Regions from separate parts of the Parageobacillus galactosidasius genome, predicted to be linked through region 2. Evidence: predicted binding sites of a transcription regulator. Region 2 holds the regulator's gene; the other holds the start of a gene.
What was found. The regulator Rex, encoded in region 2, represses fermentation and respiration genes when NADH is low (regulators of the CRP and FNR family bind a similar motif). The targets are predictions, from matches to a motif close to TTGTGAAATATTTCACAA.

Region 1: B9L23_RS02775 (L-lactate dehydrogenase) is a predicted target of Rex. The motif match lies at 1,679-1,696, and genes of this name have one in related genera.

What each region holds. Positions count from the first base shown of each region.
Region 1 is NZ_NDYL01000001.1:529,613-533,033, forward strand. It holds gene B9L23_RS02765 (ABC transporter permease) at 1-637, shown strand, start outside; gene B9L23_RS02770 (ABC transporter permease) at 641-1,426, shown strand; gene B9L23_RS02775 (L-lactate dehydrogenase) at 1,727-2,686, shown strand; gene B9L23_RS02780 (L-lactate permease) at 2,724-3,421, shown strand, end outside.
Region 2 is NZ_NDYL01000001.1:274,087-277,507, reverse strand. It holds gene B9L23_RS01590 (CPBP family intramembrane glutamic endopeptidase) at 1-461, shown strand, start outside; gene B9L23_RS01585 (YdiK family protein) at 466-648, shown strand; gene tatC (twin-arginine translocase subunit TatC) at 663-1,409, opposite strand; gene B9L23_RS01575 (twin-arginine translocase TatA/TatE family subunit) at 1,430-1,585, opposite strand; gene B9L23_RS01570 (redox-sensing transcriptional repressor Rex) at 1,582-2,238, opposite strand; gene moaC (cyclic pyranopterin monophosphate synthase MoaC) at 2,228-2,749, opposite strand; gene B9L23_RS01560 (ABC-F family ATP-binding cassette domain-containing protein) at 2,874-3,421, shown strand, end outside.

The sequences.
Region 1 (3,421 bases), 260 kb from region 2:
CATGTCGATGGAGCAAATGACAACGTATGTTGCCATTTCATGGATGGCGCGGGCGTTTTATTTCAATAATATCGACCGTGAAATCGCCATGGAGATTAGAGAAGGAAGAGTGGCGACAGAGCTTATTCGTCCTTACAGTTATCTTGGAATGAAAACGATGCAAGGATTAGGGGAAGGAATCTTTCGTTTGTTGTTTCTTTCGCTTCCGGGAATTTTTTTTGTCGCTTTATTTTTGCCTCTCCGTTTTCCAACGGATGTTCATACATGGATGTTTTACGCATTGTCGATTATGTTTAGTTTTATTATTAATTCGGAGTTGAATTTGCTTGCAGGCATTGTCACGTTTTTTACCCTTAACAATGAAGGGTTATTGCGTGCAAAGCGGTTTGTGGTCGACTTGTTTTCCGGACTTATTTTGCCAATCAGCTTTTATCCGGATTGGGCGCAAGCGGCAATGAAATACTTTCCATTTCAAGGAATTAGCTATATTCCAAGCATGATTGTGACAGAAAGCTTTCAAGGGCAAGAAATCATCCGCGGCCTTTTGTTTCAGTTTGCATGGTGCGTGCTGTTGCTCATCCCGATTCAGCTATTGTGGCGAGCGGCGAAAAAACAGCTTGTCATTCAAGGAGGGTGAGTCGTGTTTTACGTATCGATCTTTTTTCAGTATATGGCGCAATACATGAAAACAAAGTTGCAATATCGCGCTGATTTGCTTGTCGAGTTCATTTCTGATTTGATGTCGCAGGCGGTCAATCTTGTTTTTCTTCTTGTTGTGTTTGGACATACGACGTTATTGCACGGCTGGACGCGCGAGGAAATTTTGTTTATTTACGGCTTTTTCTTAGTGCCATATGCGGTGTTCGGAGCGTTTTTTAACATTTGGGATTTTAACGAGCGCTATATTGTGCGTGGAGAAATGGACCGTGTGTTGACGCGCCCGGTTCACAGCTTATTTCAAATTATTCTCGAACGCATGGAGTTAGAGTCGCTTCTTGGCGGAGTGACAGGCATGATCATTATGGTGTATGCAGGTGCGCGCTTGCATCTTTCGTTGCATTGGTATGATATTTTTATGTTTATTTTGCTTGTACTAGGTGGAGCGCTTATTTACGCGGGAGTATTTGTGTCATTGGCGACCATTAGTTTTTGGGCCGATGCTCGTACATCGATTATTCCGATGATGTACAACATCAGCAACTATGGGCGCTATCCGATTGATATTTATCATCGCGTCATCCGCTATATTTTAACGTGGATTCTGCCGTTTGCGTTCGTTGGCGTGTATCCGGCGTCTTATTTTCTCGGCAAAAAAGAGTGGTACGGATATGCGTTTTTTACTCCAGTCATGGGAATCATCTTTTTTACGATTGCCGTGTTTTTGTGGAACGCAGGGGTAAAACGATATCGAGGTGCAGGGAATTAAAAAGAGGGAGAATCCGAAAGGAAGTAAAAATTCCTTAAAGGGATTGCCCTCTTATTTTTTATGAAAATAAGTATATGTAGTATGTATTATGGTTAATATAATGACAGACCATTTTTTTGTTTATTGGATTGCTTGCTGGAACTGAATGTAGTGATACAAAAATACTGTTGTGCGGCCAAAATGTTAACAAAAAAGACAAATTTCTTTTATAGTTGATGCTTGATAAAGTTTGTGAAACAATGCACAATATATTTGTGAATAATTTCACAAACTGATTTTGGGAAAGGATGACAGACAACTATGAAAAGACAATGCATGAATCGAGTGGCACTTATAGGAACAGGATTCGTTGGGGCCAGCTATGCATTTGCCCTTATGAATCAAGGAATCGCGGATGAATTAGTGTTGATTGATGTGAATAAAGAGAAGGCAGCGGGCGACGTGATGGACTTAAATCATGGAAAAGTATTCGCGCCGAAGCCAATGAATATATGGCATGGAGATTATCAAGATTGCCGAGATGCCGATTTGGTGGTTATTTGTGCAGGTGCTAACCAAAAGCCAGGGGAAACAAGGCTCGATCTTGTTGACAAAAACATGAATATCTTTAAAACGATTGTCGATTCTGTGATGAGATCAGGGTTTGATGGAATCTTTCTTGTCGCGACGAATCCAGTAGATATCTTAACGTATGCTACTTGGAAATTCAGCGGGTTACCGAAAGAACGGGTGATAGGCTCGGGAACGATTCTGGATACGGCAAGATTCCGCTTTTTGCTAAGCGAATACTTTCAAGTAGCTCCGACTAATGTACACGCGTATATTATCGGAGAGCATGGGGATACAGAATTGCCTGTTTGGAGCCATGCGGAAATTGGAAGTGTTCCAATCGAACAAATATTGTCGCAAAACGATCGCTATAGAAAAGAGGATTTAGAAAATATCTTCGTCAATGTTCGTGATGCGGCATATCAAGTTATTGAGAAAAAAGGCGCAACTTATTACGGCATTGCGATGGGACTCGTCCGCATTACACGTGCTATTTTGCACAATGAAAATGCTATTTTAACCGTTTCTGCTTATCTAGATGGTCAATATAATGAGCAAAACGTTTATATTGGTGTACCTGCTATTATCAACCGAAACGGTATTCGCGAGGTAATGGAATTGAAGTTAAATGAAACAGAACAACAGCAATTTCATCATAGCGTAACTGTATTAAAAGACATTCTTTCACGTTATTTTGATGATGTAAAGTAATAAAATACTGACTTAGAATAATAACAAGGTGAGCAACATGTGGATACAACATTACAATTCTTTCGATAATACGTATCTTTCTGCACTCATTGCGGCGCTTCCAATTGTTTTATTTTTATCATGTTTAACCGTGTTTAAAATGAAGGGAATAAAAGCCGCTTTTCTCACTCTTTGTTTTGGATTAGTGACAGCTGTTTTGTTTTTTCATATGCCGATTTCAAAGGCGATTGCTGCTTCCATCTATGGAATCGCAAACGGTTTATGGCCTATTGGCTATATTGTGATCATGGCTGTCTGGCTATATAAAATCGCTGTGAAAACAGGGAAGTTTGATATGATCCGTGGGAGTATCGCAAACATTTCTGAGGATCAGCGGCTTCAATTGTTGCTCATCGGTTTTAGTTTTAACGCATTTTTAGAAGGAGCTGCGGGATTCGGCGTTCCGATTGCCATTTCGGCTGCTTTACTTTCGGAATTAGGATTTCATCCATTAAAAGCCGCCGCTCTTTGTTTAATTGCCAATGCTGCATCTGGCGCGTTTGGAGCGATTGGGATTCCGGTTATTGTCGGAGCACAAATGGGAGATTTAACTCCGATTGAGCTATCTCGTACACTTGCTTGGATTTTGCCATTGATCACGTTTTTCGTTCCGTTCTTATTAGTGTTTATTTTAGATAAATGGAAAGGCGTTAAAGAAACATTGCCTGCTCTTTTAGTGGTAAGCGGAAGTTATAC
Region 2 (3,421 bases):
TTTTAGCCTTGTTTGCCCAAAGCATTGCCGCCAATATTGAATGGCGCTTGCTCGGCATCGAGCCCGGTTCAGAAAATACAAAACGAATTGTCGAGATTATTCGAGTCACCCCATTATTGATGGTCGTTACTTCTATCATCGGACCGATTTTAGAAGAAATTATTTTTCGCAAAATTATTTTCGGAACACTATATCAAAAATATAATTTCTTCATTTCCGCACTAGTTAGTTCTCTTTTATTTGCGGTTGTCCATATGGAGTTCGAACACCTGCTGCTGTATGCGACAATGGGATTTACCTTCGCGTTTCTTTACGCGAAAACAAAGCGTATTTTCGTTCCGATTTTTGCCCACGTCACTATGAATACGTTCGTCGTATTAATACAAACGATATTTGCGGATGAGATAGAAAAAATGATGCGTCAAACAGAACAGATACAACTCATTATTGGAGGCTTTTAGTACGATGAAAAGGTCACCATTACAATTCGCTTTTTTCTATTTTCTTATGGGCATCTTATTCACTTACTTGTCGATTCAAAGTGCGGATGAAACCATTTGGAATTTTTTCACGATCGTTCTTGCGATAATAGCTACGCTTGATTTTGGAACTGCGATACGTCTGTTAGTACTTTACTTTAAAAAATGAACCTCCCGCCGCATTCACGGGAGGTTTTCTTGTTCCGTCTGCGCCAATAGCGCTTTGCGATAAGCTATTTTCGAAATCCAAATGCTCACTTCATATAAAATCGAAAGCGGAATCATAACAATGACTTGTGACAGCACATCTGGCGGCGTAATGACCGCCGCTAAAATCAATAATGCTAAATAAGCATATTTGCGCACCTTGATTAATAACATCGGTGTAATCAAGCCAAGCCTTGTTAAAAACATCACAACTACCGGCAGCTGAAATACAATTCCAAATGGCAAGATCAGATGAAGCAAAAATTCAAAGTATTCATTAATCCCTATCACCTGATGAATGCCGAGACGGGACGCTAAATTTTGCATAAAACGAACGACGAAAGGAAATAAGATGAAATACGCAAAACTAATGCCAGCTAAAAAGAGAAAGATCGAAATCGGAATGTAGCTTAACGTGACTCTTCGTTCCTTTTCATACAGCCCAGGACTGACAAACGCCCAAATTTGATAAAGCAGAACTGGCGCGGTAAGAACAAACGCAAGAACAAACGCAAATTGAACATAAATTTTTATTGGATCTGTTAAACGAAAGGCGTTCATCGTTAATTCCTTCGCTTCGTCCGTTCGCTGCAAATATAAAATGACGGGCTCCACGAAAAAGAAACTAGCAATAAGGGCAATGACAAAAAACACAAGAACAATAATAAGTCGCTTTCGTAATTCTCCCAGGTGTTCGTACACCGACATTTCTTTATCGTCCATACTTCAATCATCCTAACAAATCATAATTGGTCTGGTTTTTTTTCATCCTCGTCTGTTAATCCTTTAGTGGCATCCTTAAATTCCCGCAGCGATTGACCGAGCGATTTGCCCAGCTCCGGAAGTTTTTTCGTTCCAAACAATAATAAAATAACAAGCACAATTAACAAATATTTCACTTTTCATTCTCTCCTTTATCGGCCGGATAATTTTTTAAGAAATAGACTAATGATTGCAATTCAACCGCTAAATCAATATGATGGACACGAATATGTTTCGGTACGTTCAATCGAGCGGGTGTAAAGTTTAAAATTCCTTTAATCCCTTTTTGAACGAGACGGTCCGTAATCCATTGAGCGGCAGGAGCCGGTACGGTCAAAATCGCAACAGGAATTCCTTCGTGAAGGCGATTTTCCAATTCATCCAAATGATATACTGGCACACCGCCAACTTCTTTTCCTACTTTCTTTTGATCGACATCAAATGCCATCACAATTTTTGTATTATTATTTTTTGTAAAATTATAATTTAAAAACGCTGTCCCTAAGTTCCCGACTCCAAATAACGCCACTTCGGTAATTTCATCTTGATCAAGCGTCTTGCGAAAAAAAGATAATAAATAATTGACATTATATCCGTATCCTTTTTTGCCAAGCGCACCGAAATAGGAAAAATCACGGCGAATGGTCGCGGGATCAACTTTTACTGCCTCACTTAATTCCGCAGAAGAAACTCGTTGTTTTCCTGAAGCATGTAAATTTTTCAAAAAGCGGTAATATAGTGGCAAACGTTTTGCAGTTGCTTGCGGAATTTTTGGTTGTTCATTGTTCATTCGCAAATCCCCCAACACTACTGTTTTCTCGTTGATAATGGCCTGATTTCCCACCTGATTTTTCCACTAAATAGGTTGGGCCAATCACCATCCCTTTGTCTAGCGCCTTACACATATCATACACGGTCAGTGCACAAACAGAAGCAGCCGTCAGCGCTTCCATCTCCACACCTGTACTTCCTTTTGTTTTTACCGTTACGGTGATCAGTAATTGGTAAAGCGCTTTTTCTTCCTCGACATGCCATGCAAATTGGATGTCGACACCTTTTAACATAAGAGGGTGGCACATTGGAATTAAATCAGACGTTTTTTTTGCGGCCATAATGCCGGCTACTTGCGCAACAGCAAGCACATCCCCTTTTTCAATCATGCGATTTGTCATTTTCTCGTAAATTTCTTTATTTACGGTCACGCTCGTTTGTGCTACCGCTACTCGAATGGTATCCTCTTTTTCCGTAATATCGACCATTTTTGCACGGCCTTGTTCATTAAAATGCGTAAATGATGACACACATATCTCCCCCATTTATAAACTATACACTATTTTTAGACATCTGTCTTTTATCGTTTTGTTTTATTGCGATAAGAAAACAAATTACGCTACACTATTATTGTTAAACGAGAGGTGAACAACAATGATTATTTTACAAGTCAATCAACTAACAAAATATTTCGGTGCTGACCTTATTTTATCGAATATAAAATTAGAAATACAATCCAAAGATAGAATTGCGCTCGTCGGAAGAAACGGAGCAGGAAAATCGACACTATTAAAAATTATTGCTGGTGAGATGTCTTACGATAGTGGAGAAATCATCAAACCAAAAGAAGTATCGATCGGATATCTTGCTCAAGATAGCGGTCTACACTCCTCTTTATCCATTTGGGAAGAAATGATGACAGTATTTGCTCCTCTAAAAACAATAGAAAAACAACTTCGCCAGATGGAGCTGCAAATGGGAGACCCTGATCTAATCGCCGATTCTTCCCGCTATGAAAAATTATTAAAAGATTATGATGCATTGCAAGAACGCTATAAAGAACAAGGCGGTTATCAATACGAAGCGGATATTCGTTCGATTTTACACGGCTTACAATTTGCGAAATATGACTATATGACGACTCCCGTTCAATCGTTAAGCGGCGGACAACGAACTCGTCTGGCGCTTGGAAAACTGCTTTT